One region of the Limosilactobacillus walteri genome, then DNA from elsewhere that is predicted to be linked to it. Evidence: predicted binding sites of a transcription regulator. Region 1 holds the regulator's gene; the other holds the start of a gene.

What was found. The regulator NrdR, encoded in region 1, represses ribonucleotide reductase genes. The targets are predictions, from matches to a motif close to ACACNATATATNGTGT.
Region 2: the regulator NrdR is predicted to act here: its motif matches at 2,058-2,073, upstream of nrdD (anaerobic ribonucleoside-triphosphate reductase).

Annotation. Positions count from the first base shown of each region.
Region 1 covers NZ_QORN01000037.1:27,159-43,481, forward strand. The annotation lists gene DTK66_RS08740 (HAMP domain-containing sensor histidine kinase) at 1-710, opposite strand, end outside; gene DTK66_RS08745 (response regulator transcription factor) at 723-1,409, opposite strand; gene rpmF (50S ribosomal protein L32) at 1,633-1,812, opposite strand; gene DTK66_RS08755 (YceD family protein) at 1,867-2,424, opposite strand; gene DTK66_RS08760 (nucleotidyltransferase) at 2,553-3,689, opposite strand; gene DTK66_RS08765 (class I SAM-dependent DNA methyltransferase) at 3,702-4,442, opposite strand; gene rsfS (ribosome silencing factor) at 4,442-4,798, opposite strand; gene yqeK (bis(5'-nucleosyl)-tetraphosphatase (symmetrical) YqeK) at 4,798-5,412, opposite strand; gene DTK66_RS08780 (nicotinate-nucleotide adenylyltransferase) at 5,405-6,049, opposite strand; gene yhbY (ribosome assembly RNA-binding protein YhbY) at 6,069-6,380, opposite strand; gene yqeH (ribosome biogenesis GTPase YqeH) at 6,408-7,535, opposite strand; gene DTK66_RS08795 (YqeG family HAD IIIA-type phosphatase) at 7,528-8,058, opposite strand; gene rplT (50S ribosomal protein L20) at 8,209-8,562, opposite strand; gene rpmI (50S ribosomal protein L35) at 8,607-8,804, opposite strand; gene infC (translation initiation factor IF-3) at 8,827-9,339, opposite strand; ribosomal protein L20 leader region at 9,382-9,520, opposite strand; gene dnaI (primosomal protein DnaI) at 9,567-10,508, opposite strand; gene DTK66_RS08820 (replication initiation and membrane attachment family protein) at 10,525-11,892, opposite strand; gene nrdR (transcriptional regulator NrdR) at 11,910-12,374, opposite strand; gene coaE (dephospho-CoA kinase) at 12,420-13,019, opposite strand; gene mutM (DNA-formamidopyrimidine glycosylase) at 13,024-13,854, opposite strand; gene polA (DNA polymerase I) at 13,866-16,323, opposite strand, start outside.
Region 2 covers NZ_QORN01000040.1:11,044-27,366, reverse strand. The annotation lists gene DTK66_RS09170 (GNAT family N-acetyltransferase) at 1-292, shown strand, start outside; gene DTK66_RS09165 (DHA2 family efflux MFS transporter permease subunit) at 351-1,748, opposite strand; gene nrdD (anaerobic ribonucleoside-triphosphate reductase) at 2,150-4,384, shown strand; gene nrdG (anaerobic ribonucleoside-triphosphate reductase activating protein) at 4,454-5,032, shown strand; gene apf (aggregation-promoting factor) at 5,430-6,200, shown strand; gene fabZ (3-hydroxyacyl-ACP dehydratase FabZ) at 6,441-6,878, shown strand; partial or broken gene DTK66_RS09140 (MarR family winged helix-turn-helix transcriptional regulator) at 6,964-7,412, shown strand; gene DTK66_RS09135 (beta-ketoacyl-ACP synthase III) at 7,433-8,407, shown strand; gene DTK66_RS09130 (acyl carrier protein) at 8,427-8,669, shown strand; gene DTK66_RS09125 (ACP S-malonyltransferase) at 8,671-9,621, shown strand; gene fabG (3-oxoacyl-[acyl-carrier-protein] reductase) at 9,605-10,339, shown strand; gene fabF (beta-ketoacyl-ACP synthase II) at 10,369-11,601, shown strand; gene DTK66_RS09110 (acetyl-CoA carboxylase biotin carboxyl carrier protein) at 11,609-12,052, shown strand; gene fabZ (3-hydroxyacyl-ACP dehydratase FabZ) at 12,055-12,489, shown strand; gene accC (acetyl-CoA carboxylase biotin carboxylase subunit) at 12,498-13,871, shown strand; gene accD (acetyl-CoA carboxylase, carboxyltransferase subunit beta) at 13,868-14,722, shown strand; gene accA (acetyl-CoA carboxylase carboxyltransferase subunit alpha) at 14,709-15,485, shown strand; gene fabI (enoyl-ACP reductase FabI) at 15,502-16,266, shown strand; gene DTK66_RS09080 (biotin--[acetyl-CoA-carboxylase] ligase) at 16,266-16,323, shown strand, end outside.

The DNA.
Region 1 (16,323 bases):
TTGCGCTTAAGGGTTGGCACCCGTACATCCTTTGTCGGATCAGAACTGATCTCCTTAACCGTGTCATGAATATTATCCAGTGGCCGCAATAGAAATAGTGAAAGAAAATAACCAAGCAGCCCACTTGCAATTACAACCAAGCACAGTGCCAGTGCACATACTATTTCAAGTTGATGATAACTACGTGTGTATGCATCTAGATTATTCTCAACTTGGAGATAACCAATTAATCGTCTGCTCTTTTGACCATAAATCGGCATCTGTCCAACTAAAACATCATGGGTTGGTCCCTCTGCAATATGAATATTGCGGTTAGTGGTAAAATGCGGTTTTTTGATATAGCGTCCCGTACTTAAAACATTTTTTCCATCTGGATTATAGATGTTGACTACGAGATGACCATCGCTTAACTCTTTTACCACTGGCCGACGATAGTCTTGTCCGGAAATAATCTGTGACTTGCTAGCATTCGGGTCAACTAACTGACTAATATTTTTCTTCGTCAGCGGTGCATTTAATGTTCCTAGTTGCCGACTGATATTAGTCATTCCTTGGTTTAATAGTTGCCGTTCCTGATGGAAGAGATTCTGGGTAAACGCACTAAATAAGGCCATTACAACGACAAAAAAGATGATAAGGGATCCTAATGCTGTCCCCAGTGCCCACTTAATTTTTAATGAAATAAACCGTCTTTCATCTTTTTTCTCCATAATAAATCATTCCTATGAACGGATTACATACCCTGTACCCCGCACTGTCTGAATGTAGCTCTTTTCGCCAGGGCGGTCAATCTTATTACGCAAGTACCGGATATAAACATCAACAACATTCGTCTCAACCTTCGAATCGTAACCCCAGACCTTGCTTAAGAGGTCCTTACGTGACATCACAACGTTAATATTTTCCATGAGAATCAGTAATAATTCATATTCACGCTTAGTTAAATTGATAACTTCATCGCCACGACGAACAACCCGGTTTTCCTTTTCAATCGTCAAGTCCTTGTAGTTAACCGTCGTTTGATGTTCCTTATTATTACCATCTTCAATACTGATTCGCCGCAGTAATGCCCGAACACGTGCAAGCAACTCTTCAATTGCAAATGGTTTAACAATGTAATCATCAGCCCCATGGTCCAAGCCAGATACTCGGTCAATAACTGAATCACGAGCTGTCATAATGATAATCGGAGTATCTTTTAACTCTCGAACGCGACGTGCGACTTCAATTCCGTTTAATTCCGGTAACATTAAATCAAGTAAAATAACGTCAAAGTCTTGATTTAAAGCAGCATCTAGCCCTGCACGGCCATCAAGTTCTACATCAGTATCGTATCCTTCATGCTTTAATTCAAGTTCAACAAAATTTGCTAAATTTTCCTCATCCTCAATAATTAAAATTCGACTCATTAATAATTCACCTACTATATAAACTTCTTCATTTTGATATACGTATTAATAAAACACAATAATTTTATCACAAATTTCTAATAAACCCTAGTATTCTCAACACGAAAAATATAGATTTATCAAGGAATTAGATTATATCATTTTTTATCTCCCAGTTCTTAGAAAATTTTAAAATAAAAAAACTATCCTAGGTCCGGCGCCTAAAGGATAGTTTTTTTGTTAATTAGTTGTTAGTGTTAACAACTTGCTTGCCGTCGTAGTAACCACAACTAGGGCATACCATGTGTGACTTGCGAAGTTCACCACAGTTTGGGCAAGGAGTAAGGCCAGGTACATTTAACTTAATGTGACCCCGACGCATACGCTTCTTAGTCTTTGAAGTCTTCCGTGCTGGAACAGCCATGTTTGACACCTCCTAAGAAATTAAAATTATCCACAAATGGTTTTTAACCGTCCGCTACTTTTTGTTATCCTGATCAGGAAAAAGGTTTTGCAACTTCGCGAGACGTGGATCAACTTTTTTATCTTCCTGCTTTTGGGCCTTGTAGTCATCTTCAGAGATAACATTCCACCCTTTACCAGTTGGCATTGGTTTACCAGACTTTTCTTCCGCAGAAAGGACCCGTAACGGTACCTGCTCCACAATATTCTCAGCTAAGGCTGTATCGAAATCAATTGGTTCTCCCTTCTTGATGAGAAAAACCACATCATCTTCATCCTCATAGCGAGAAAAATGTGAGCGATCATCAATATACGTCTCAGTAAACGTAAAATCGAGTGGTAGTTGAACGGGTGTTAACGAACGACTAGATGGGACAGTTAGCGTTGTTGTAACGTGTGCGCTAATCGTGGCATCCCCGTCGTCATAAGTAACGTATCCATCAACTTTAACTGGTTGAACAGCTAAAATAATATCTGGAAACAGTTTCGTTAATGATGCGTTCAGATCAAAAGTACTTTGAATATGAAGTGGTTCATCTTGATAACGATGTAATTCAGCTAACGACCATTTCACCGTACTAACCTCCTAATGCAACATGTGCAATTATACTAGTCCCCTAATAGCTTGTCAATGTTTTTTCCTTGACAAGCTATTAAGAATAACAATCTACTTAAATATTTTACCAAACTTTGCTCGCCACGTTAATTAATAATCACTGGGGGGTGTTTCAAATCTTGTTCTATTGATGTAAATGATTGATAGAGCTTTCCTGCGCGATAATCTAGGTTAAGCAGGCTATCACGAAGGCCTTGATCTACTTTAGTAATTAATGGTATCTCTACTTGTTTTTTTACCTGGTGCAAGTATTCGCGTCCCCGCTGATTAAACGCTAAAACATGCAGGTAAGGTGATTGCGTGTGCATTTGCACCTCTTTTTGACTAACCTGAAGCAAAGTATACAAACTAACCCGTAATAAATGAGCATATGTGTAGCGCTTTGTCTTGGTATATTTCATAAAGGCGGCAAAGTCTAAACTTCGCTGGGCAGCCTCTTTCATCCGATACTCTAATCCTTCGGCCATTAAATATGTCGATTGCAGGTAAGATATCGGGGCTTGAATTAATTGATTGCGTAATAACGGGTATAAAGATTGCCAGGACGGCACTGCTTTTACCTGAGCTAATGAATCAGCCATCGTTTGTGGTACTGCTTGGCGATATAAATCATTATTGGCAACTAGAGCATCACGAATCGCACTTGCGCTTGCAATCTTACCAGTAATCGTATTGTCGTGGTAGTTACTCCCCTGTCGTTGGATGGGAATCAACTCAAAAGGATAGTCATTCTGCATTGTTGCTTTTGTATAAGCAAAGGCAAGAATATCGTTGGGATCAACAAGGGTGACCCCCGTCTGCGCTTTTAATTGTTGATTGAACTGGGTAGCGTAAGTCGCATTGTATTTATTGAAGCTCTCTTGATTAAATAACTCCTCTGCTTTAACTAGCCGTTGAAAATTCCATTGTGGATGTTCAGCACCAAAGACAATTGACTGCACCCCTAGCGAGGATAATAATCGTAGCGCCCCCGCAGCAAAGCGGTGAGCAGGCTGAACTGCATAAAAAAGCGGGAGTTCAACCACTAAGTCCACCCCATTAGCAACGGCCGCTGCTGCCCGTGACCATTTGTCAACAATTGTAGGCTCACCGCGTTGAGTAAAGTTGCCACTCATCACCGCAACTGTTACGTCAGCTCCCGTTATTTCTTGTGCCTGCTGGAGATGGTAGCGGTGACCATTATGGAAAGGATTGTACTCAACGACAAGGCCAACTGCTTTCATTTTATTGTCTCCTTATTTTTGACATCGAAAAAACCAACGAGTTGGGTTGCCCGACTTCATTTCAGTTGAAAAGTCTGATCCCACGCTCAGAGAATTAAAACCGGCATGCTTTAACATTTGTTTTAACAGCGATAATTCATACGCTCGTTCGTAATGGGTCTCTCCAACCCGATCATAGCGGCCATCTGTTCCCTGCGTGAAAAATGTTAGTTCATGAATAGCACCATGATCTACCTCATCATTAGCAAAACTTTGCCACATAAATGCACGCTGGTGGTCCTCATCTTCGTAATTATACATATAGCCTGGATAAACTTCATCGGTTTGATATGGTGTGATCACATCAAATAAAAATACCCCATCGCTTTTTAAATGTTCAGCAATTTCATTAAATGTTTGCTGAACTTCTGCTGGTCCAGCTAAATAGCAAAATGAGTCCGCATAACAAGTAATAGCATCGTATTGGGGAAGGACACTAAGATCTCGCATATCGGTTTGAATCAGTTGTAAGGAAACATCTGCTTCAGTCGCGTGTTGGTCAGCTAAACTCAGCATTTCAGCCGAAAAATCGGCGACCGTTAATTCAAGGCCATCTTGAGCCAGCATTACTGCTAAACGACCACTTCCGCCCGCTAAGTCAAGGATTTTTTTATCTTGAGCTTGAAGATTTTCAAGAGTAAATTTCTCCCAATTACGGTACATTTCAGGATCAAATAACTGATCATATAACTGAGCAAAACTCTGATAGATCATTATTCATTAACCCAATCATTAACATTAACTAGTGGTGCATCTGCCCATAGTTTTTCAAGATTATAGAATTGACGCGTTTCTTCACGGAAGATATGTACAACAACATCACCTAAGTCTACTAGAACCCATTGCGCGTGATTCTTTCCTTCAACGCTACCAATCTTAAGATTTTCTTCATGGGCTTTTTCAACAATAGCATTAGTGATGGCTTGAACTTGGCGATCAGACCCCCCAGTCATAATCACGAAATAATCAGCCATTGGACTGATCTCGTCAACTTTAAGGGCAACAATGTCTTCTGCGCGCCGACCATCGGCAGCTTTTACAACCATTTCTAATAATTTTTTACTATCCATTAATCGATCTCTCCTTCATATTGTGGAACCCATGCATTATACGTATCAATAGTTTTGGGATAAACGGTCTTACCATTAGCAACTAAATAGTTTAGCGTATGCTTTGTTTGATAGGCAACACCAGCTTGAAGATTGGTCGCGGTAATTAGCCGTGCTTTTTTTACTCCGGCAAAGTCACGTCCCGGTTCAATATAATCAGCCATATAAATAACTTGCTCAAGCTTAGTCATAACCGGTGCGCCTGTGGTATGGTGGCGAACCGCGTTTAGTATATCTTCATCCCAAATGTTAAGTTCATCTTTGATTAGCTCCGCACCGACAATTCCATGCCAAATAGCATTTCCATAATTAAGCAATTCAGGATCAAGCCTCTTTTGCTTAATTTCATTAATAAAGTCACTGTCGGGCCGTTGCTTAGCATAGTCATGAACCAAGCCCGCAATGCTTGCTTTTTCAACATTAACCCCGTTTTTTATTGCCAGGTCAATTGCAGTTGCTTCAACCCGTAAGACATGGTGGAAACGTTTATCTTTCAATTCCTTTTTTAATCGCTCGATAAGCTCTAATCGGGTCATTGAAATATATTTTTTGGTGTATACTATTTCTTCACTCACGATATAATTGATGCTCCTCAATAAATTCCCGCACTGCGTCTGGCACCATATACTTAATTGATTGGTCGTTCTTAATCCGTTGCCTAATATTAGTCGAGCTAAAGTCGACCGTTGGAACGTCAACCCAGATTACGGGATACTTAGTCTCATTTTTTGCTCCTTGCCGGTGAATACCGACAAAGTGAAAGCGTGGCAAACGAATTAAATCGGCAATCCGGTACCATTTTTCAAGATAATCAACCATATCCCCGCCAATAATAAAGTAATACTCAGTATCGGGATGCTTATCAAGCAGTTCCTTAATGGTATCGTAGGTATAACTGACGCCACCACGTGCTAGTTCGGCCTGTTCAATACCTAAAAAGGGATTGTCAGCTATCGCCAGTTGCAACATTTGAAGCCGTAACTGCGGGTCAATGGAAGACTTATGATCCACATGCGGAGGTTTTGCATCGGGGAGGAAGTCAACCCGATCAAGACTTAAAGCATGACCAACCTGATCGGCAAAAAATAAGTGCGCATTATGAATAGGGTTAAACGTTCCCCCATAAAGGCCGATTCGTTTATGGTGATTGTGTGGGTTTGTTTGCAATTGAGCTTGCGTTTGTACCTTGTCTATTACACTACAGCTTTGCACAATGTCACTCCCGCTTCATTTAGATTTCTGCAACTCGTGACGATAATTCACGAGCATCTTTATTTGCTGAAACCTTAAATAATACTAAAACTCGACCAATAACTTGAACAACCTGAATTGAAGTCTTCTCTTCAATTAATTGGCGGACCTCATCAGTTGTTACATCAGAGTTCTGGAGAATACTAACTTTGATTAATTCACGACGGTCAAGCGCCCCATCTAACTGAGCAAGCCAGTTATCCGTTAATCCTTCCTTGCCAACAGAAAATAGTGGTTGTAAATGATTAGCTTGTGCACGCAAAAATCGCTTTTGTTTTCCTCTTAATTGCATAAATATTTCCTTTCAAATATTAAAAAATCAAACCATTGCTCGTCGAACTAAGGCACCAACGCCCTTCGGTACCCAGGCTGCAACTGTTGTCTTTGCTGGTACTGTAATCCAACCGAGTCCTTCAAAAACAACATCACTTTTCTCATTAATATGAAATTCGTATCGTTCAAGGGGCGGAAAATCATCTTTTTCATCTGCCGTTGGTGGTGTTAATAAGTCACCTAAGTGCTTAGCATAAAAACTATCCGCGTTACTTAGTTTTGTTCGATGAATCGGAAGGTTGTTATCAAAATATGCGACCATTCCAACTCTTTGGCCGTGCAGATAATCGAATCGGGCAACTCCACCAAGAAATAACGTCTGCCCATCATTCAACTGGTATGTCTTAGGCTTGATTTCCTTTTGGGGAGCTACAATCTTCAGATCCTTCGGTGATAATACATGGGCCATTTGCTCTTGATGGATGATCCCCGGAGTATCGACTAAAATATGACCATCATCTAATGGAATTTCGATCTTATCAAGCGTCGTCCCTGGAAACCGTGAGGTCGTAATTAATTCCTTTACTCCTGTCCGCTGCTTAATAATTTGATTAATTAATGTTGACTTGCCGACATTTGTTACCCCGACAACATACACATCACGGTCATGACGGTATTTTTCAATCACATCGAGTAAGTGGTCAATTTGGTGGTTCTTTTTAGCTGAAACAAGAACTGTATCAATTGGTCGTAACCCCGCTAAATTAGCTTGTTGACGAATCCAATCTCGCAGCTTAGGACGGCGAAGTGATCGTGGAAGCAAATCTTCTTTGTTGCCAACTAGTAATACTGGATTATCACCAACAAACCGGTGCAATCCGGGGATAAGGCTCCCATTAAAATCAAAGATGTCGACAACATAAACGATTAAGGCATGAGCATCCCGAATTTGGTTTAATAACCGTAAGAAATCATCATCAGTTAACGAAACAGGGGCAATTTCATTGTAATGGCGCAAGCGGAAGCAGCGCTGACAATATAACTCCCCTGTCTCCTTGCCCTTCTCTAAAGCAGACTTAGGCGTATAGCCTAAACCATTTGGATTATCAGTCTGGATAATGCTTCCACAGCCGATACAGCGTAATTCCTCATTTTGTTGTTCTTGTTCAGTCATTCAAATCCTCCTGCCATTTTAAATCTGGGTATTTTTTTAGTAATTGTTTCCAAACACGCCGTTCAAAGAAACGATTAATCCGCGTATCCCATTTATCAGTATTCAATAATGGGCGCACCAAAATACTACGAATACCGGCTTGATTAGCTGCCGCAACATCTGTTAACAGCTGGTCGCCCACCATTACTACCTCATTCTTGGTTAGGCCAAGCTTTTTTCGTGCACGATCAATTCCAAAGCTTAATGGTTTTAATGAGCGAGAAACAAATGGTAAGTCCAAACTATCTACTGCTTTGGCTACCCGTTCCTTACTATTATTAGAAATAACGATTAATGGAATATTAGCCTCATGTAAAGCCTTCATCCATTTCTTTAATTCTGGAGTTCCATTAGGGTTGTTCCAAGCAATCAAAGTATTGTCAAGGTCGCTAAAAACAGCCCGAATCCCCTGCTCTTTTAATTGGGCAGGTGAAACAGAATAGATTGTATTGACCATCCATGTTGGTTTAAATATCTCTAGCAAAGCTGCACCTCATCAAAATTTTATTATAATCGGTTACCCCCGACTAAATGTTCTAGTATTTAATTATATCCTGTGTCTTAACAGGAACGCAACTAAAAAAAGACCACTCATCATGCATACGCACCACAAGCGGTCAAATAGTATTTAGGCTTAGTTAAGAGCTTTCTTAGCTTCGTCAACGAGTGCCTTAAATGCATCAGCATCGTTAACAGCTAAATCAGCCAACATCTTCCGGTTAATATCGATGTTAGCAAGCTTTAAACCGTGCATTAACTTACTGTAACTAATATCATTCATACGTGCAGCAGCGTTAATCCGTGCAATCCAGAGTTCACGGAACTTACGCTTGTTGACCTTACGATCACGGAAAGCGTAAGTGTAACTCTTCATTACTTGGTCTTTAGCAGTCTTAAAAAGACGGTGCTTTGAACCACGGTAACCCTTTGCTAACTTCATAATGCGCTTGCGACGTGCACGCGTAACAGTTCCACCTTTAACTCGCATGTTGAAATCCTCCTACGTATCTTAAATAGTTATTTTTCTGAAGTTTACTTAAATGGTAATAACTTCTTGTAACGCTTTACGTTGGTCTTGTCCATCATGCTCAAACCACGTAATTGACGACGTTGCTTCTTAGTCTTACCGTGGAAACGGTGACTGGTAAATGAGTTACCACTCTTGAAACCACCATTAGCTGTACGCTTAAAACGCTTTGCAGCAGCACGGTTACTCTTCATCTTTGGCATAACTAATTCCTACCTTCTTAAATTAATTTTTTGCTTTATCAGCAGCTGGGGCAAGAGTCAAGAAAATACTCCGCCCTTCCATCTTCGGACGTTGGACAACAGTGGCAATGTCTGAAGTTTCTTCAGCCATTCGTTCAATCATGTCACGACCGATATCCTTATGTGTGATAGCACGACCACGGAAACGTAGTGAAATCCGCACCTTGTCACCCTTTTCGATAAACTTACGAACACGCTTTAATTTAACATTAAAGTCGTTGGTATCGATTGATGGACTAAGGCGAATTTCCTTAACCGTTATCGTCTTTTGCTTCTTACGAGCTTCACGCTCTTTCTTTTGCATCTCGAAACGGTACTTCCCGTAATCCATAATGCGGGCAACAGCTGGGCGTGCCTTAGGTGCAACTAATACTAGGTCAAGGTTAGCCTCTTCTGCTAACTGTAGTGCTTCTCGCTTAGACTTAATGCCTAATTGTTCACCGTTTTGACCGATTAACCGCACTTCACGTGCACGAATACCGTTATTGACAATCATATCTTGTGCTATGGCAACGCACCTCCAATTTTTTTAGCGAAAGATCAAGCAAAAAAGCGAGGCACAAATGTACCCCGCTTCATAATAATGACTATATAGTAATAGTTCTAATCATCATTCATCTCGTCAGCCCGGCGATCGATATCACCTAGGCGAGAAGCGGGTGCTTCTGCTTTTTCTTTCAACGTTTACTAGCTTACTAAATAACCAATTTAATGTCAAGGAGTTTATCCCTTTTCCCGCAAGTTTTTCCCTTCCATTTCAATTTCACGAGATAAGAACTTAATTCGTTCCATTATTCTTGCGGCTTTTAACGGCTCATTATCTCCCTGAGAGTTTATTGCAAGATGATTGTCCTGCAACTCGTTCATTGAGAAATTAGAACTAAAGAAAGTCGGCAATTCTTCTTGCATTCGATACTCTAAAATAACGCCAAGAATATCATCACGTACCCAGGTCGACATTGCGCTGGCACCAATGTCATCCAGCATTAATACCGGTGCCCGTTTGATAGCATCTAATTTTTGACCTGTGCTATTCTGCTTAATCGAATTTCGCATCTCAACGGCAAAGCTAGGGAAGTGAACCATTGTCGTTGCTACTCCTTTGGCCTTAGCTAACTCATTAGCAATGGCGCCAAGCAGGTATGTTTTACCAACACCGAATTTTCCGTAAAGATATAAGCCAGGCTGAAACTGGTCTTTATGATAATTATCAGTAAAATCCATTGCCGCCTGAATTGCCCTTGTTCGTGTATCGGTCTGGGTGTCCTCATTTAAATAGTAATCATCATAAGATGCATTTTTTATAAATTTTGGCATGTTAATTGAACTTACCAGTCGCTGAATATGACGTTGGCGTTGTTGTTCTATTAATTGTTTTGTCGGAACATAGGTAACATCAATCTGCCCAGCACTAATTATTAGCTGGGGAGAATATCCAGGAGCTACGGTCGGCACACCCTTTTTGATCAGCTGCTTTTCGTGGAAAAATTCGTAAAGTTTTGATTCTCCCCGTTTTATTGCTTCTTTACTAAGGCGATCACGATTATTGTTTAAAAAAGTTTGAACATCTTTATCTGCATAAACTTGATTCATAGTCTGCTGAATATTACCAGCAATATTTTGCCCACGCATTAGTTCTTGCAGAGTTTTATTAAGTGATTGCATCGTTGCCGCCTCCTTTTTATTGTTTTTTCTTACGATTGGCAATCCGCTCGCGGAGCTTAGTAATTTCTTGCGAGGAAGCTTTCTTCATCAGCTCGCTTTCCTTTTTCTTGCTCCATTCCGGCATTGGCTCATTAATTGTTTTCCGCCAATTCTTTTTCTTTGCTACTGGCTGCTTTTTCTTTTCTTGCGATTGCTTGTTAAAGTTTTTCAACTGAATGAGGGCTTGGCTCCCCGTTACAATCCCGTTACGGAGCCAATTATTTGCAATGGCATCGACAAAATTAGCACTCAGGGTAGAATTGCCACGGTCGCCAATGACGTACCACGTTAAAATATTAATTGCATCTCGTTGCAGTTTGTCTTCTTCGACTAACCGAGTCAAGATATGGCGCTCACCCGAAGTCACATAACCACCAATCTGCGCTTTTAAGTCTTGGAGAAACTCGATTGGTGCATATTCCTTAGCCGTATTTAAAAGTTGGCGGTCCTTGCTTGTCAATTGACCATCAGCTTTATCGACTGGTGGATTGTCTTTTTCTGCTACTTTTGCTGGTTGCGTGTAGACCACATTATAAGTCGAGGCAACAATGCGTTTAAATTTTTGCGAATCAAAATGATTGTCTTTAAGATTGATTGAACGTAAAATCAATTTTTTCATTGTTGGTTCATCAATTCCGTATAATTGGTGTTCAACAAGAATCAATTCACGATTATGCTCCAAGTCAGTACTGACAATTGGCTGGTTGGCAAGTAAACTCATCAACGTCGACCAATCAAAATCATCAGCCATATCAGTAGTTAATGACGGTTGCTTTTCGACTGATGTCTGTTTACGAGCATTCGCAATGGCCTCGGGGGTGGTTGTAATAGATCGTGAATTAACATGAAATTCATCAAAAAAATGGTGACTAATATTCGTTAAGACGGTATTAGTAGATACCAATTTAAATTGCCGGCTCTGGGCAACCAACTGATCAAAAGCATTTTCACCGATTTCTTCAAGCAAAAGGATGCTTAATAAATTGTCAGCAATAAATTTCTCCGGCGAGAGCGTTGATTGTAATTCATAGACATAAACATCCCCAACCTCATCATGTTGAAAATAGGTTTGAACTAAGCCAACAGCCTCTAACCGATGCAATGCCTCTATAACTTGACGGCCGCCAGTATTAAGCTGTGCTAACAACTCACTTTGCATCACTCGGCTGGCCAGCGTGGGGCGTGATCGCAACCGGGCCTTTAAAGCATAAAAAAGACTAAAGGCAACCGGCCCAAGGATTGGCTGATAAAATGCCGCAAATGTTTGATCGTTAAACTCAATAAATGATGGACTAGCAGTAACAACATACCCTGCTTGTGGGTCAAGAGTTGTTGCAACAGTCATTTTACAGCCCCCTCTTTTTATTTTTTATGTTCCGCCTTTACCATTGATTCAAGCTCATTCATAAAAGCATCGACATCTTTGAATTGGCGGTAAACACTCGCAAAACGAATATAAGCAATTTCATCAACGTTTTTTAATTCATTCATCACAAATTTACCGATAATTTGACTTGAAACTTCGCTTTCCCCAATACTACGAACTTGTTTCTCAACTTTATCTGTAATTTTTGTTAAACGTTCCATGCTGACAGGTCGTTTTTCAGCAGATCTGACAATTCCATTTAAGATCTTTTGGCGACTGAACTCCTGTCTTGTCCCGTCCTTTTTTATTACAAGTAAAGGTGTTTCCTCGTACCGTTCAAAGGTTGTAAAACGAAAGCCACAATGAATACACTCACGACGACGACGAATAAAGCTGCCATCTTCGCTTGGCCGGCTATCGACAACTCGTGACCCGTTTTTGTGACAATGCGGACAGCGCAATGCGTCCCCCTCCTTTTTAGTATAAGTACTTTATTTTATCATATTTTACTTGCTTTTTAGCTGATTTATTAAGGATGCAACCTGTTTTTGCAAGGCAACCTGATCGCCATCGTTATTAATTTGATAGTCAGCACGCGCTATTTTGGTTGTTAACGGCATCTGGGCAGCAATTCGTGCTCGTGCCGCCTTTTCAGAAGAATGATCACGAGCCATTAACCGCTCAAGCTGAATTTGCGGAGTCGTATAAACAACCACCACCTGATCACATTCTTCATCATAATGTTGTTCAAACAAGAGTGGAACATCAAGCACTATTAATGGAATTTGTTGTTTTTTTAAGGCTGTTACCTGGGCAAAAATCTCATCCCAGATCAATGGTTGAAGAATGTCATTAAGTTTTTGTCGGGCTTGTTGGTCATTAAAAACAATCTTAGCTAAAGCTGGACGATTGAGGTCCCCAGTCGGTAAAAGAACATCTGGACCGAATGCTTTTACGATCCGTGTAAGACCGATAGAATCAGGCATTTGAACTCGGCGGGCAACTTGGTCCGCATCAATAACCGGAATTCCGGCTTGTCGTAAGATTGTACTAACCGTTGTCTTTCCAGTTGCAATCCCACCAGTTAAACCAATTATTTTTGTCATTTTCCTATTCCTTTAGCGGTTGACAATGAGGACAGAAGGTGGTGCCACGTTCGGCAACCTTGATTTTTACTAACTTTGTTCCACACCGCGGACATTCTTCACCAGCATGACCATATGCATTCAACCGGTCTTGAAAGGCTCCCGCATTTCCAAAGGCATTAGTAAAGCTATGAACCGTGGTCCCCTTATACTTAATTGCAGTTGCCAGTTCGCTAATAATATTCTTGCGTAAAGCAGCAACTTCTTCATCAGTCAAGGTATTAGCTGGCTGCTCAGGATTTATGCCAGTCATCCATAAAACCTCATCCACGTAGATATTACCCAAACCTGCCACGTGGCGTTGGTTAAGTAAGAACGGCTTGATCTTTCCACGGCTTTTTCTTAATTCATTCTTAAAGAAATCAAGCGTAAATGTTGCCGCAGTCGGTTCTGGACCAATGGTCTTTAAACCGCCAACAGTCATTTCCTGTCCAGTTCTTACTAAAGTCATCCGCCCAAACTTACGGGTATCTTGGTAACAAAGCTCAGTGCCATCCGTAAATTCAAATACAACATGAGTATGCTTATCAACTGAGCTGCCAACTGGCTGGTTATAATACTTTCCTTCCATTCGCAAATGCGAAACCATTGTTAGATTATTAGTAAAGCGGAAAAGTAAATATTTCCCGCGCCGATCAACTTTTTCAATCGTCTGGCCAATCAATGCCTGACGAAATTCTTCGACATCGTTAGTAATCGTTTTCCCATAGTAGACATCAATCGCATTAATCTTTCGTCCAGCAGCAATTTTCATTAAGCCGCGACGGACAGTTTCAACTTCTGGTAGTTCTGGCATCTGACCGCCTCCTACTTCTTTAAGTCATACCATGTGTCACCGTACTTGCTATCCACTTTCAACGGGACATCAAGCTTGACGGCTGAATCCATTACTTTCGGGACCAGCTCAGACAATACTGGTATTTCTTCTTTTGGTGCTTCAAAAACTAATTCATCATGGATCTGCAAGAGCATTTTGGCCTTTAAATGCCGTTTTACTAGTTCATCTTGCATCCGAATCATTGCGATTTTAATAATATCAGCCGCGCTTCCCTGAATTGGCGTATTCATTGCCGTTCTTTCTGCAAATGACCGTTTACTAAAACTTTTCGCATGAATATCCGGCAGGTACCGACGCCGGTGGGTAATTGTCTCAACATACCCGTTCTTTCTAGCAAACTCAATCGTATCATTGATATATTTTTTAACTCCCGGAAATTCGTGGAAGTAATTTTGAATAAACTCATGCGCTTCTGCCCGGCTCACATGAATCCGTTGCGCAAGACCGTAATCACTAATTCCATAGACGATTCCAAAATTAACTGCCTTTGCCCGGCGCCGCATATTACGGTCAATCTCGGCATCCGGTCCAAGATGGAATATCCGGCGGGCGGTACTTGCATGGATATCCTCACCATTTTTAAAGTCTTCTTGAAGGTTCTTATCCCCAGTAATATGGGCGAGAACTCGTAATTCAACCTGTGAATAATCCGATGAAAAGATTTGCCATCCTTCATGACTTGGCACAAATGCCTTACGGATCAACCGCCCCTCTGGTAACCGAACCGGAATATTCTGAAGATTAGGGTCAACAGATGATAACCGTCCCGTCTGTGTCAAGGTTTGCAAGTAGCGAGTATGAATCTTCTGATCACTAGAATGAATCACTTTCAATAAGCCCGTAATATAAGTAGATTGAAGTTTGGCAATTTGGCGGTATTCCAGAATCTGTTCTACAATCGGGGACTTATCTGCTAATTTTTCTAATACATCGACCGCCGTCGAATAGCCGGTCTTGGTCTTTTTGATAACCGGCAGCTTAAGCTTTTCAAACAGGATGTGTCCTAACTGTTTGGTCGAATTAATATTGAATTCTTCTCCCGCTTCTTGGTAGATCTGACTCTCAATTTCCGATAGGCGTTCTGTCAACTTGCTGCCCATATCTTTAAGCGTCTGTGCATCAACACGGATTCCGGTAATCTCCATCTTAGCGAGGACCCGTGCTAATGGCAATTCAATTTCCGTATAAAGGGGCATCTGCTCATTTTCATTAAGTTTGGCAAAAAGATTTGTTCGCAAGTTTTCAATCGCACGAGCCTTATTAGCAAGATGACTGAAGAAGACTTCATCGTCATCCGGTACCGCCCGTTTTGCCCCCTTGCCATAAACTTCTTCATCTGTCTGCACATCATCATAATCATGCTCATGGGCAACTTGACCAAGGTCATTACTATTATCGTTAGTATTAAGGAGATAGGAGGCAAGCAAGAGATCAAAATCAATGTTTTCGAGGTTAATCCCTAATCGATGAAGACCAATAATTTGGGCTTTAGCATTAAAAACATTCTTTTTAATTTTCGTGCTTGTTAACAGCTCCTTCAATGGTGCTTCTTTAAGCAGGTCCATCTCCCGACTAGCAAACCAGTGCCCATCTTTACCAACCACAAAGCCGGCAAATGGTGAAGTATGATAATTAGCTTCTGGCATCTCAAGATAGAAACTCACTTCATCTCTTAATTGGTTTAATTCGTTTAAATTAGCCTTTGTTAAAACCGTATATTCAACTGGCGCAACCTGGGCATCATCTTCTTCACCAGCTACATCAGCGTCCATCTTTTTCAAGAATGATTTAAAGTCCATTTGTTGGTAAAACTTAATTAATTCATCATTTTGCGGACCTGTATATGTCAAATCGGCTAAATCAATCTTAATCGGAGCATCCTGCAGAATCGTCGCTAACGTCTTACATTCTCGAGCGATCGCTTCATCTTCAATCAGGTGCTCTTTCATCTTGCTCTTCTTTAATTCATCAATCCGGTCATATAGCTCTTCAACAGAACCAAATTGCTTTACCAGCTTTAATGCTGTCTTTTCACCAATCTTTGTAACCCCTGGATAATTATCTGATGAATCACCCATTAATGCCTTCATATCAATAATCTGGCGTGTCGTAATCCCTAATTTTTCTTCAACATGAGCTGGGGTGTAGTGCTCAGTATCAGTAACCCCCTTATGGGTAACAGCAACTGTCGTATGTTCGCTCGCTAACTGGGTCAAGTCGCGGTCACCAGTTACAATCAAAGTCTTGTAACCTGCATTGTCAGCCTGCTTAGCTAACGTCCCAATAATGTCGTCTGCTTCGTAATTAGCCAACTCATAGCTATGTAATCCCGAATCTTTAATTAATTCCCGCACATAAGGAATTTGTTCTGTTAACTCATTAGGCGTTTTATTTCGACCGCCCTTGTATTCGTCATACATCTTTGTC
Region 2 (16,323 bases), on a different contig from region 1:
TGCTACATTAACAGCAATCAAGAAGCGATATTCTAATAAGTTAATAACGTTAAGTACTGAAAGAATTGATCCAGCAGCAACAAATAATCGCCAACGGATTCGTCGTCATCAATTTTATGCGAAAAACGGATTTGTTAAGACTGGCTTTTATACTGTTGAAAAGGATGAGGAAAAATTTGACCTACTGAGTCAACAATCAACAATAAACCCGCAACTTTTTCAGCAGTTAATGAATCGTTATTTAACTCATCGGCATCATCGTTATATGCCGTTTAAGATTATTCGTGAATAGTACAGAAAAAAGACCTGCAACGTTTGGGAAATCCCGAATATTGCAGGTCTTGTCAATTTTATTTTTGTTGATCTTGCATCTTAAATGTTAATACGATAGCAACGATTATAAGGACGATTGCAAAGTAAATTCCGTAATGGAAACCATTTGTAAAGCGGAAAGCCGTGGAACCAGTCGTCATTGCACTTCCGAGGGCTAAGAAACTAGTGGCTAAAGCAGTAGCGAGGGCACCAACTACTTGTTGCATGGTGTTCATAATTGTACTACCATCCCCTGATTCCATCCCTGATAGGGCATTTAACGCACTTGTCTGTGATGGGGACATTGCGAGGGGACAACCAATCATTAAAATAATATGAGCAATTATGACATAAGCAATTGAAGTATTTGTACTAGTGAATGCTAACATTACCGCACCGATTAAGGCAATGGTAAAACCAATGATAGCTGGTTTCTTTGCTCCGATATTATCATAGAGGCGGCCAGCAACAGCAGAAGTTAGTGCGTTGATAATACCTCCTGGTAACATAATCAATCCAGTTAAGGCAACTGGCAATAAGAGACCATTTTGGTAAAACATTGGCAAAAGATACATTATTGATAAAATAATTCCAAAGTCTAACATTACTAATGATGAGCCGATAGCAAATGCTGGCGTCTTGAAGATTCGTAAATTCAGAATAGGAGTCGCAAGATGCAGTTGTCGGTATACGTATAGTCCTAAAACAACGATCCCCACAATCAAGGAACCTAGTACGGAGAATGATAACCAGCCATCACGACTTGCCAGACTAGCTCCGATAACGATTCCTGAACAACCAATTGCTGATTCAAGAATTGATAAGACGTCAACGTGCGGCTTGGTCAACTCACCGATGTTTTCTAAAGAAGTAATTGCAAAAAATAAGGCAATTAATAAGAATGGAATAAATAACCAAAAAATCCATTGCCAGGACAGTTTTGCTAAGATCAATCCAGTTAATGTTGGACCGATGGCAGGGGCAAACATAATTACTAGGGCACATATTCCCATTACTGCCCCGATTTTTTTCGGTGGGAAGATTTGCATGACGACTGCAAACATTAAAGGAAGAATTAATCCCGTTGCAATTCCTTGAATCATTCGGCCAATTAATAAAATTGAAAAGTTATTAGCTAATGCTGAAATGCAAGCCCCCACAATAAAGTCGATGAGAGCAAAGATAATAACTTGGCGGGTCGTAAACCATTTAGTGATGATGCTTGATAATGGTAGGATAATCCCAATGACCAACATATAACCAGTAACTAGCCATTGAATTGTGGCGGTATTAACTTGTAAAGCTGCCATTAATTTTGGCAAAGCGATATTTAATGATGTTTCGCTAAACATTCCTACAAAAGCGCCAAGCAGCATACTAACCATCGCAAGTTTTGGATGACTAACCGCTTGGCGGGCTTGTAATGCATTTTCCATAAATGAAAACACTCCTTCTCTTTTATACAAAATTCACACAAAGGTTAGTCTAGCAAATTATGGCTGGGGCTCGTAAGTTCTTTTTTGAATAAATAATATTCTTAACGATATAGCTTAAGATTATTAAGGATGCCGAATGATTAGACGTTTATGAAAGTTACGAATTCTATTTAGTGATAATATGATTTGGAAAATAAAGAATTAAAATTTTGACTAAATGTCCTAAAAAAAGCGTCAGTCTTACATTCTTCACTTTAGCCGTGCTATATCAGAATTGGATATTTCAGTAATAAGATTGTAAATAAGTAACCACAACATATAGTATTTTAAAAGTCAACTCTTTCTATAAGTTGTATTTTGAGCTATGATAGTAGTCGTTATATTCGAGAGGGGAAATGACGATGAAAGTGCAAGTAATTAATGAAAACGACCTTAATAGTTTGACCAGAGTCCAAGTGGTTAAGCGTGATGGTACAGTGACACCCTTTTACGCTTATAAGATCAAGCTTGTCTTACAAGCACTCAATGCTGATGAGCAGACGGTGCAAAGTGTCTACATAACGATTTTTAACGCCCTGCTTAATCAGTCAACGGTTAGTGCTGAAACGATTGCTGATCTTTTTGTAAAAGGGCTGACTGATGCTAACCATGAAGAACTTGCTAAGGTTTATCGTGACTATCGTCAGCATGATGAAGAAGCATTTGCTGAGGCAACTAATCCCCAAAATAAGTTAGAACAACTTTTTGACCGTAATTCCCGTGTTGTTCACGAAAATGCCAATAAGGATAGTCATGTCTTTAATACCCAACGGGACTTAGAAGCAGGGGTTGTTAGCCGTGCTCTTGGTCTACGGATGTTACCAGGGATTGTCGCCAAAGCCCATTTACGAGGTGATATTCACTGGCATGATCTTGATTACTCACCGGTGACGCCCGAGACCAATTGTTGTCTAATTGACTTTGACGAGATGCTTAAACATGGATTTAAGATTGGGAATGCCTGGGTAGCTTCACCACGTTCAATCCAAACGGCAACCGCTCAAATGTCACAAATTATTGCTAATGTCGCTTCTTTACAGTATGGCGGATGTTCTGCTAATCGGATCGATCAATTATTAGAACCATATGCTAAGCTTAATTATGAAAAACACATGAAGGACGCCGAAAAATGGATTGTCCCTGCAAAACGCGAAGAATTTGCTCGGGAAAAAACTAAAAAAGATATTTACGATGCGATGCAGGCGTTAGAATATGAAATTAATACGCTTTACTCTAGTCAAGGTCAGACTCCTTTTACTACCGTTAATTTTGGCTTGGGGACGAGTTGGATTTCCCGTGAAATTCAAAAAGCAATTTTAGAGATCCGAATTAAAGGGTTAGGAAAAGAACATCGGACTGCTATTTTTCCTAAGTTGATTTTTACTGTTAAGCGCGGCTTGAACCTTAATCCAGAGGATCCCAATTACGATATTAAACAATTAGCTCTTGAGTGTTCTACTAAACGTATGTACCCTGACTTATTAATGTATGACAAAATTAAAGAGATTACCGGTAGTTTTAAGACCCCCATGGGATGCCGTTCTTTCTTACAGGGCTGGACGGATCCTGAAACGGGAAAAGAAGTTAATTCTGGACGCATGAACCTCGGGGTTGTTACTGTTAACCTACCACGGATTGCTCTTGAGGCACACGGCGATAAGCAATTATTCTGGGAAATCTTTCAAGAAAAGATGAATATTTGTAAGATTGCACTTGATTATCGGATTAAACGGACAAAAGAAGCTAAGCCAGAGAACGCCCCGCTTCTTTATATGTATGGTGCATTTGGTAAGCGCCTAAAGAAAACCGATAGTGTTGATGAAGTATTTAAGAACAGTCGAGCGACAGTTTCACTTGGGTACATTGGCTTATACGAAGTGTGTGCTACTTTTTATGGATCAAACTGGGAAAGTAATAAAGAGGCCCATGACTTTGCAATTGCAATTACTAAAGCAATGCATGATCTTTGTGCAAAATGGGAAGAAGAAGAGGGATATCACTTTAGTTTATACTCGACGCCCGCTGAATCATTGACTGACACTTTTTGCCAAGATGACCTTAAGAAATTTGGTCGTGTCGAAGATGTTACTGATAAGGAATACTATACTAATAGTTTTCATTATGATGTGCGGAAACATCCAACACCATTTGAAAAACTTACTTTTGAAGAAGACTTTCCTAAATATGCTGCAGGAGGATTTATCCACTATTGTGAATATCCTAATCTCCGCCAAAATCCTAAGGCTTTAGAAGCGGTGTGGGATTGGGCATATGACCATGTTGGCTACTTAGGAACTAATACTTCGATTGACCAGTGTTTTAAATGTGGTTTTAAGGGCGAATTTGAAGCAACTGCACGCGGCTTTAGGTGTCCGCAATGTGGTAATCATGATCCAGCAACTTGCGATGTAGTTAAGCGAACATGTGGCTACCTAGGAAATCCTCAACAACGGCCAATGGTTCATGGCCGGCACGAAGAAATTATTCACCGGGCAAAGCATATGGACGCCGGGATGATAAAAAATGCAGCGAGCTTTGAACGAAATCGTCAAATGGATATAAAAGCTCATGCTGATATCACCGGTGATCAAATTTAATATTATATAGAAGAAAAAAGGTCTGTTTCGGCTTAGAGTTGCAGGCCTTTTGATATAGGAGGAAAAATAATGGTTGATGCTAAATTACCACGGAATCCTGAGCCACAAGAATGGCTGGCTAAAGATTACTCACAACAGTATGTTGCTGACTATAAGCCATTTAACTTTGTTGATGGTGAAGGAGTGCGTTGTAGTCTGTATGTCAGTGGGTGCCCTTTTAAATGTCCAGGCTGTTATAATCGAGCTGCACAAAATTTCCATTATGGACAACCATATACACAAGAATTAGAAGATCAAATTATTACGGACCTTTCGCAAAGTTATGTTCAAGGACTAACTCTTTTAGGTGGTGAACCATTTTTAAATACCCAGGTTTGTTTAAGAATAGTTAAACGGGTAAGAAAAGAGTTTGGTCATGAAAAAGATATTTGGTCATGGTCTGGCTATACTTGGGAAGAGCTAATGAAAGAATCCGATGACAAGCTTGAATTATTGCACTACCTTGATATCCTCGTGGATGGCCGTTTTCTTCTCGCCAAAAAAGACCTAACGCTTCAATTTAGGGGAAGTTCAAATCAGCGCATTATTGATGTTCCAAAGTCATTGCAACAAGGAGAAGTTGTAATTTGGGATAAACTTGTTCGGTAGAAAAGAATACCTATATGCCTATATTTGATTACACTAGTGTTACAAAAAGACCATAATAAGAAAAAATAAGCTGCTACTTCATTAAATTTAAGATGAAAGTAGCAGCTTATTTATGTTTATATTACAGAGTTTGGTCAATTATGGGAAGAAGTTAGTTATACCTAAGTTACTGATATAACAGTAAGATAGCCATGAATGTTAAGTGATTATTAATTTATTTATTACAAAATATTACGAAAGACGGCAAAATTGATAATACAGGGTAACCCACGTGTAATTTTAAGAGAGTATATTAATAACTGTTGAGAGATATAAGAACTCAACACCTTAAATAATTAAACAAATAAATAACTACTTAATTGAAACGAATTTTATGAAAAGGATGGGATTTTTCTTTATGAAGTTAACGAAGAACATCGCGAAGATTACTGCTGCCGTAGCAGGTGCTGTTGCCTTGGGAACATTCGCTACTGCAACTACTGCTAATGCTGATTCTGTATACACGGTGCAAAGTGGTGATACTTTATCAAGTATTTCCTACAAATTAGGTCACGACTTAACCTATGTTGATTCATTAGCCTCAACTAATAACATTGCCAATAAAAATTTAATTTACGTTGGTCAAAAATTAGTAATTAAAGATAATGGTCAAGTAGCGCCAGCAACTGCCCAACAAGCAGCTACTTTACCAACAGCAAGTCAAGCACCGGCTGTTGTAGAACAACCACAACAATCACAACAACCTAGTCAAGCACCAGTAGTTGCTAGCCAAGCTGCCGCTCAAGTGCAATCAGCAGCACCGGTATCAGCTCAACCTCAGCAACAAGTACCGGCACAATCTGCGGCTCCACAACAAACTACTACTCAACAAAGTTACAGTAGTGCTCCAGTTCAACCACAAGCTTCAAGCACAACAACTACGAATTACAACTCAAATGTTAGTGGTAATGATGCTTCAGCTAAGGCTTGGATTGCGGCCCGTGAATCTGGTGGCAGTTACAGTGCCCGTAATGGTCAATATGTTGGTAAATACCAATTATCAGCATCATACTTGAATGGTGATTACTCAGAAGCTAACCAAGAACGGGTAGCCGACCAATACGTAACTAGCCGTTATGGTTCATGGAGTGCTGCTCAATCATTCTGGCAATCACACGGTTGGTACTAAAATTTAATTAAGCTAGCAGGCGGGATGTAATATCCCGTCTTTTTCTTAGCCTTACCAAGAAGGGTATTTCTAAACTTTTCTATCCATCATTAATAAGCAACTCACGCTAATTTAGTTCTATGAGTTGCTTATTTTTTATATAAAATAGTTTGACAATCAAAATATTATTTTATATAATTTGAACATCAAATGTTTTGATATTTGAACTATTTTTAAAGGCAGGTGAATCTTTTGGTAAAAATGGTCGCACAGGAGATTATGGACTTGATTCCTAACCGATATCCGATTTGCTATGTTGATTATGTTGACGACATGATTCCTGAAAAAAAGATCGTTGCTACTAAGAATGTAACGATTAATGAATCATTTTTTCGTGGGCATTTTCCTGGAAATCCAGTGATGCCAGGAGTATTAATCATTGAATCGCTTGCACAGGCAGCATCAATTTTGATACTAAAATCTCCCCGTTTTTATAAGAAAACGGCATATCTTGGAGCAATTCATAATGCAAAATTTCGGGCAATGGTTCGACCAGGAGATGTCTTAAAATTACATATTGAAATGAAAAAGATTCGTTCCAAAATGGGAATCGTTGATGCTAAAGCGGTTGTTAATGGCAAAACTGCTTGTAGTACTGAACTGGTTTTCATTGTTGCTGAGCGTAAGGAAAAGATTTAACATGGGAAGTCTTTATCATTTATAATGTATTTTGATATATCAAATTATTTGTATTACCAAATAAAATTAAAGGGAGAAATACATTATGAGTAAAGATACGGATTACCTTGAGATCAATAAGGGACTTATTAAAAGTTACTCGGGGATTTTATGGATTGAAGAAAATGAGTTGCGGAAAAGTGACTTTAATGATTTAACGATTAAAGAAATGCATGCAATTGATGCAATCTCAATGTATAATCATCAGACCATTTCGCAAGTTGCTGCAAAGCTCCATCTAACACCAGGGACGATGACAGCAATGACAGATCGTTTGATTAAGAAAGGCTATGTTGAACGTATTCGTGATCAAGAAGATCGCCGAATAGTCCGCGTTTAGCCTTAACTAAACGCGGACGTCTTTTATATCGTGCTCACCGCGCCTTCCACAATATGATGGTTAAAAGCTTTCTAAAGGGAATGAATGCTGAAGAAATTAAGGTTATAAAAAAAGCGATGCAAAATCTTGAAGACTTTGTTGATCAGCATTCGTAATACAAGGATGTGTGAACTTAGTGCAAAATATAAAAATTATTAGTACTGCAAGTTATACACCGCCACAGGTTGTCACTAATAACGAATTAACAACTTTAATGGATACCTCAGATGAATGGATTAAATCGCGAACCGGAATTAGTCAGCGTTGCATAAGTCAAGATGAGAACACGTCAGGTTTAGCCTTTAAGGTTGCAAAACAGCTGTTACAAAAGGCTTTAGTTAGTGCGGACAAAGTAGACTTGATTATTATTGCTACAATGTCGCCTGATGCCTACACTCCATCAACAGCAGCAATTGTCCAGGGATTACTAGGAGCAGGAAACGCAATTGCATTTGATATTTCCGCTGCTTGTACAGGGTTTGTCTATGCTTATAATATCGCTGAATTAATGTTGAGGAGTTCGGAAATGAGAACAGCAATGATAATTGGCGCAGAAGTGTTATCTAAATTAATTGACTGGCATGACCGTAATACCGCTGTTCTCTTTGGTGATGGTGCTGGCGGGGTCCTTTTACAAAAAAGTGAGGATAAAACGTCAGGTACTCTTGGACAACACTGGCAGACGTTTGGCCAACTCAGTAATAAAATTATTGCTGGCCAAACAAATATAGCACCAGGTTTCCCAAAAGATAAAACTTCTCTGACTACCTTTTCGATGGCTGGACGTGATGTCTATCGTTTTGCTACCCATGAAGTGCCTAATTCCATTAAGCAAGCAATGAAAACGGCTCATGTTAATTTGAATGTTATTGATCATTTTTTACTTCATCAAGCCAACGTGCGGATAATTCGGCAAATTGCTAAAGAATTAAATCAGCCGCTAACAAAGTTTCCGATTAATATTGATAAATATGGAAATACAGCAGCTGCAAGCGAACCAATTTTGCTGGCAGAATGTGTAAACGCTGGGGTCGTAAAACGTGGTGAAATCATTGCTTTAAGTGGTTTTGGTGGCGGATTAAGTGTTAGTACAATAATTCTAAAATATTAAATATAAGGAAGATTTTATTATGACTGAAGAAGAAATTTTTGATACTGTAAAGAATATTACTATTGATGAACTAGATGTAGATAAAGATAAAGTTACAATGGACACGAATATTAAGGATGACCTTGATGCGGATAGTTTAGATGTCTTTGAAATTATGAATGAATTGGAAGACAAATTCGATATTGAATTGGATGCTGACGAAGGAATCCAGACTATTGGTGATGTAGTGAACTTTGTTAAAAAGCAACTCGACGAGAAATAATATGCGTTACGGAATTTTATTTAGTGGTCAAGGTGCACAACGATCGGGAATGGGAGTCGAGCTAATGGCCGACTCTCTTTTTTCAAAGATTATTACTGAGGCTAGCGAATTAATTAATCTTGATCTCTTCGCTATTATGAAGAATGAACATGGTGAGTTAAATAAAACAGAATATGTTCAACCAGCATTGGTGGCTGTTAGTTATGGAATTTACCGAATGTTAGAAAGAGATTTACCAAACTTACCAATAAAGGGAATGATCGGGTTATCGCTTGGCGAGTATGCGGCTTTATTTGCTAGTAAAGCTATTTCTTTTAGTGCCGGAATGCAACTATTAACTGCTCGTGCTGAGTTTATGCAAGCTGACGCTGATAAGGTTGATAGTACATTGGCAGCAATCCTAAATCCTGAGATTCATAAGATTGAAGACCTTTGTCATGAACTTAGAAGTAAAGGCAAACAAATTTATGTTGCTAACTATAATTCCCCCGCACAGTTAGTTATTGGTGGAATTATTTCTGATGTTCAAGAAGCAGTTACTCAGATTGAACAAAAAGGCTTGGCAAAGCGCACTGTTGTTTTGAAAGTTAACGGTGCTTTTCATACTCCCTTATTTAATGGAGCACAGGAAAAAATGCACCAGCAACTTCAAAATGTTAACTTTATAACCCCAACGCTGCCGGTTATTAGTAATACGACAGTTATGCCATTTGAAAAGGCGACAATTAATTTGGTTTTAGAGCGGCAGTTAGCTGTTCCGACACATTATGGTGCGGGACTTCAATACTTAATTGAACACCAACAAATAGATACCACTTTGGAGATTGGCCCTGGGAAAACGTTAACGCGGTTCGCTAAACAAATAAGTCCGCAATTAAAGACGAGTCATATCTCTGACCTTGATAGTTACCAAAAATTTATAAAGGAGTATCGGTATGGATCTCAAAGATAAAGTTGTTTTCATAACGGGTAGCAGTCGTGGCATCGGTGCAGCCACAGCTTTACTATTTGCTAATAGTGGTTGTCACGTAATCCTTAATGGTCGCCATGAAACTTTACCAAGTAAATTAGAAGATCGACTTAAAGCAAGCGGCGCTGAGTATACTTATCTTCAAGGTGATATTGCTGATGAAGAAGCGGTTAAACGCCTAGCAAAAACGGCATGGTCAATATATAACCAGATCGATATTTTAGTGAATAATGCAGGGATTACCCATGATAAGTTATTAATTAGAATGAAAATTACTGAATTTGATGATGTTCTTAATGTTAACCTTCGTGGAACTTTTATGCTTACGCAACAACTTCTCAAAAAAATGTTTAAGCAACGTTCAGGAAGCATTATTAATTTAGCAAGTATTATCGGAATTCATGGTAATGCTGGTCAAGCAAATTATGCCGCCAGTAAAGCTGGCATCATTGGGTTAACGAAGACTATTGCGCAAGAGGGTGCCCTTCGTGGAATAAGGTGTAATGCTGTTGCGCCCGGAATGATTAAAAGTGATATGACTGCCACCCTTTCAAAACACATTCAAAAACAAATTTTAGAGAAAATCCCACTAAAACGGTTAGGCTCTCCACAGGAAGTTGCCAGTACAATTAAATTTCTTGCACAAAATGAATATATCACCGGCCAAACACTTATCGTGGACGGTGGGATGACAATATAGTTATGTGGTAATTAGTTAGGAGGAATAGGATGCCAAGAGTAGTAATTACAGGAATGGGTGCAGTCGCTCCTAATGGTAACGGTGTTGAAGCATTTGTTGCTAACTCACTTGCTGGGAAAACTGGTATTAAGAAAATTAGTAAATTTGATGCAGCTGCAACAGGAATTACTGTTGCTGGTGAAATTGATGATTTTGACCCTGCAGCAGTAGTTGGGAAAAAAGCAGCCCGCCGAATGGACTTGTATTCTCAATATGCTATTCAAAGTGCAGTAGAAGCAATGGAGATGGCTGGGGTTAATAATGAAAATACCAATCCCTATGACCTTGGAGTAATTTATGGTTCTGGAATTGGTGGTTTAACAACGATTCAAGACCAGATTATCAAAATGCATGATAAGGGTCCTAAGCGGATTTCACCAATGTTTGTTCCAATGTCGATTGCTAATATGGCAGCGGGAAATATAGCGATTCGCTTTAATGCTCAAAATATTTGTACCGCAATCGTAACAGCCTGCGCGACAGGAACTAATTCAATTGGGGAGGCCTTTCGTCAAATTAAAGAAAGGCGAGCTAAGGTAATGATTGCTGGTGGATCAGAAGCATCAGTTAATGAGATTGGAATTGCTGGGTTTGCCGCATTGACGGCACTCAGTGAAACGACTGATCCCACCAAAGCTTCTTTGCCGTTTGACGTCAATCGAAATGGTTTTGTACTTGGTGAAGGTGGTGCAACATTAGTCCTTGAAGAACTGGAACATGCACAGGAACGTGGAGCTAATATTCTAGGTGAGATAGTTGGCTATGGTGCTACTTCGGATGCTTATCATATTACATCCCCAGACCCAAATGGAACTGGAGCCGCTCGGGCAATGGAAGCAGCTATTAATGAAGCGGGAATTAAGCCTGCTGATGTTACATATATCAATGCCCATGGAACGGCAACTCACGCTAATGATTCTGGTGAAGCTAAAGCTATTAATCAAGTATTTGGTAAAGACAGCGCGGTACGTGTTAGTTCAACTAAGGGAATGACAGGTCACTTATTAGGTGCCGCTGGTGCGATTGAAGCGGTTATAACTGTCGCCGCTTTAGCCAAAGGGAAGTTGCCCGTAAATGTCGGTTGTTATGAACAGGACCCAGAATGTCAAATTAATCTTGTTACTAAGGAAAATCAAGATATTCATGATGCAACGTATGCAATTAGTAACTCTTTTGGCTTTGGTGGTCACAATGCGGTTTTAGCTTTTCGTAAATGGGAGTGATTTTTAATTGGAGCTTAAAGAAATTCAAACTTTGATGCAAAATTTTGAAGATTCCGATATGCGGGAGCTCAATATTCAAGATGGTGACTTTCACCTGTACTTAAGCAAGAACAAACAGTCCCATTATGATCCGCAAACGATTGTTAAGCAACAATCTACAAAGGAAAGTGAGCCTGTACTACCGGATAGCAATGATACAGCCATTTCTACTAATAAGACAATCAAAGCACCGTTAGTCGGAACAGTGTATTTACAACCTAAACCTAATGAACCGGCTTATGTTAATGTCGGCGACCATGTTCAAAAGGGTGATATTGTTTGTGTAATTGAGGCAATGAAAATGATGACTGAAATTAAAAGTGAATTTACTGGTGTAGTAACTGGCATTAATGTTACTAATGAAGAACTAGTTGAGGTAGAACAACCGTTATTTACGGTTTCGGAGGATTAAATATGGCTGATCAAGTATTAGATATTAATGCAATTCAAAAAATTATCCCTCACCGTTATCCAATGCTTTTGATTGATTATGTAGAAGAATTAGTTCCTGGTGAAATGGCAGTTGCTCGACGTAACGTTACTATTAATGAAGAAGTTTTTAATGGTCATTTTCCAGACAACCCTGTTTTACCCGGTGCGTTAATCGTTGAGTCATTAGCGCAAACTGGTGCAGTAGCGTTACTTTCTGAACCAAGATTTAAGGGAAAAACTGCCTATTTTGGTGGAATCCGTTCGGCGGAATTTCGCAAGGTAGTTCGTCCTGGAGATTCAATGAGACTCGAGGTTCATTTAGAGAAAATTCGTGGTCACATTGGGGGTGGAAAAGGAATTGCAACTGTTGATGGCGAGCGAGCATGTACAGCAGAATTAACTTTTATGATTGGTTAGGTGTTTAGATGTTTTCAAAGGTTTTGGTTGCTAATCGCGGTGAGATTGCGGTTCGTATTATTAGGTCATTACGGGAATTGGGAATTAAGACGGTTGCTATCTATTCTACGGCTGACCGTGAAAGCCTCCATGTCCAATTAGCTGATGAAGCCGTCTGTGTAGGAACTGCCCGGGCACAAGATTCGTACCTAAATGAGAAAAATATTCTAGAAGCTGCTATCGGTACTGGAGCAACGGCAATTCACCCTGGATTTGGCTTTTTATCAGAGAATGCTGAGTTTGCAACTATGTGTGCTGATTGCGGAATAACTTTTATCGGGCCCCAGGCATCTGTAATTGATTTAATGGGAAATAAGGAACACGCTCGTGAACAAATGAAAAAATCGGGTGTGCCCGTTATTCCTGGTAGTGAAAGCTATATTGTCGACTCGGCAGAAGCAGAACGGGTTGCTAATCAAATTGGGTATCCTGTCCTTTTAAAGGCTGCTGCAGGTGGCGGTGGTAAGGGAATTCGCCGAATTGAAAATGCTCGTCAGATGAAGCGATCCTTTGAAGCAGCACAAAGCGAGGCTAAGCTTTCGTTTGATGATGATCGAATGTATTTAGAGAAGATCATGGAAAATGTTAAACATATTGAAGTACAAGTTTTTCGTGATGATTTTGGCAATGCGGTTTATTTTCCAGAGCGTGACTGTTCCTTGCAACGCAATAAGCAAAAGGTTATTGAGGAAAGTCCGTGCCAATTAATTACTAATACCCAGCGTAAAGAATTAGGACAGATTGCTTTACGGGCCATCAACTCAATTGATTATCACAATACCGGAACAATTGAATTTTTAATGGATCATCACCATAAATTCTATTTTATGGAAATGAATACTCGGATCCAAGTTGAGCATACTGTTACAGAAATGGTAACTGGAATTGATCTTGTAAAAGCTCAAGTACTTGTCGCGGCTGGTGAATCATTGCCGTTTACTCAAAATGATATTCAAATTCGTGGACATGCAATTGAATGTCGAATTAACGCAGAGGATCCCAAACGAAACTTTATGCCGATGACTGGTACGATTAACTATTTATATTTACCAGTTGGTAATCTAGGAATGAGGATTGACACAGCCCTATACCCTGGCGCCCAAGTTACTCCCTTTTATGATTCAATGATTGCAAAAGTAATTGCCCTTGGTCATGATCGTATGGAAGCAATTGAAAAAATTAAACGACTTTTAAGTGAGATGGTTATCATGGGCATTACGACCAACCAAAATTTCCACTTGGCTATTCTTAATGATTTAACCTTTTTAAAAGGAAAAGCAACGACCACTTTTCTTGAAAATTCATTTTTACCGCGTTGGAAGGGAGATGAAACGACGTCATGAAATTATATGAGCAAAATAATACATTGAGTGAGCGTCATGTAAAAGCCGACAAGCGCGCCGATGCTAAGATTCCTGATCGTATGTGGATAAAGTGTCCTTATTGTTGTGATACGTTATTTGCAAAACAACTAACTGAATATGCTGTTTGTCCTAATTGTGATTACGGTTTCCGAATTACTGCACGGCAGCGGGTGAGTTGGTTAACCGATGATTTTGTGGAATTTGATAGTGACCTTCAAACCAAAGACCCGCTTAATTTTCCTGGTTATCAAGAAAAGATTAATAATCTTCAAGCAGTGACGAACTTAAATGATGCGGTTTTAACTGGTGAAGCAACAATTAATACAACTAAATTTGCTCTCGGGATTATGGATCCGACATTCATCATGGGGTCATTAGGTACCGTTGCGGGAGAAAAGATCACTCGCTTATTTGAATATGCCACTGCCCAAGATGAGACGGTTGTTATGTATACTGCCTCTGGTGGCGCACGGATGCAAGAAGGAATCTTATCTTTGATGCAAATGGCCAAGATATCGCAAGCTATTGCTAATCATAATACTGCTGGATTGCTTTATATTGTCGTTTTGACGGATCCAACGACTGGTGGTGTTACTGCTAGTTTTGCTATGGATGGTGACATTATTCTTGCGGAGCCACATGCGTTAATTGGTTTTGCAGGAAGACGAGTAATTGAGCAGACTATCCATGAAAAATTGCCTAAGGATACACAATCATCAGAAAATCTACTTAAACACGGCTTTATTGATGCAATTATTAAAAGACAAGAAGAAAAAGAAAAATTAGAGTGGCTAATCAAAGTTGGAGGTGGTCGCAATGACTGCGCTTAGTCCAATCCAGGTTGTTGAAAAAGCTCGTAACGGTAAAAAAATAACTGGAAAGCAAATCATTAATTATCTATTTGATGATTTTACTGAGCTCCATGGTGACCGTTTGGGCAGCGATGATGGAGCAATTATTGGTGGTCTTGCAACATTTCATGGTCGAGCAGTAACGGTTATTACGACGGAGCGGGGATCGACATTGCCAGATAAAATTGCTAAACATTTTGGCTGCCCGATGCCTGGTGGATATCGAAAAGCGGTTCGCTTAGCTGAACAAGCAGGTAAATTTAAACGACCGATTCTTTGTTTTGTTAATACTGCCGGTGCTTTTCCGAGTAAAGATGCTGAAGAGGGTGGCCAAGGAGAAGCAATTGCCCAAAGTATATTTAAAATAGGTCAAATTCCGGTTCCAATTATAACGGTGATTTATGGTGAAGGCGGCAGTGGCGGCGCGTTAGCCCTGGCATGTGGGGATGAAGTTTGGATGCTTAACTATTCTACTTATTCAATCCTTTCGCCAGAAGGTTTTGCATCTATTTTATGGAAAGATGCGTCTAAGGCAGATGAAGCAGCCAAGGTTATGCAAATGACCCCCGCCGCATTATTAAAAAGACAGATAATTGAGGGAATTATTGATGAAAATGAAGAAGAATATCAGGTCACATGTCAAAATATTGACCGGGTTTTATGGTCACGATTATCTAAATTACAAAAGCTGACATCAGAAGAACTAATCGCAAAGCGTCAAATGCGGTATCGAAAATTTTAAGAGAGAGAGGATTGAGATGGAAAATTTGTTATCAGGCAAGAAAATTGTTGTAATGGGGGTTGCTAATAGGCGCTCAATTGCATGGGGATGTGCTAAGGTCATGGCGGCCCAAGGTGCGGAGATTATCTATACTTATCAAAATGAACGGTTAAAGAAGGGAATTAAGCGGTTAGTTGACGATGAGAGTCACTTAATAGAGTGTGATGTTGCTAGGGATAAAAGTATTGCAACTGCTTTTTCGTTAATTAAAGAGCGTTTTGGTCAAGTTAACGGAATTGTTCATGCAATTGCTTATGCGAAGAAAGAAGAATTAGATGGAACAATTTTAAACGCTAGTCGAGAAGGTTATGCGTTAGCTCAAGATATTTCGTCTTACTCGCTTATTGCGGTAGCTAAAGAAGCACAAAAACATGACTTACTAACTGTTCCTGCAAGTATTGTTACCTTAACTTATTTTGGTTCTGAGCGTGCGATCCCAAATTATAATGTGATGGGGGTGGCTAAAGCAGCTCTAGAAGCCAATGTCCGTTACTTAGCACGTGATCTTGGTAATCAGCATATTCGTGTAAATGCTATTTCTGCAGGCGCAGTGAAGACTTTGGCTGTTACCGGAATTAAGGGTCATACGGAATTGCTAAAGGAATCCCAATCACGAACTGTTGATGGGAATGATGTAACAATTGATGAGATTGGTGGGACTTGCGCATTTTTAATGAGTGACTTATCTACTGGTATTGTTGGCGATACCGTCTATGTTGATAAGGGTGTTCACTTAATTTAATGATGGACAATTTTATATACGATTTATCTAAATTATCACAATTAGTTTCGTCTAAAT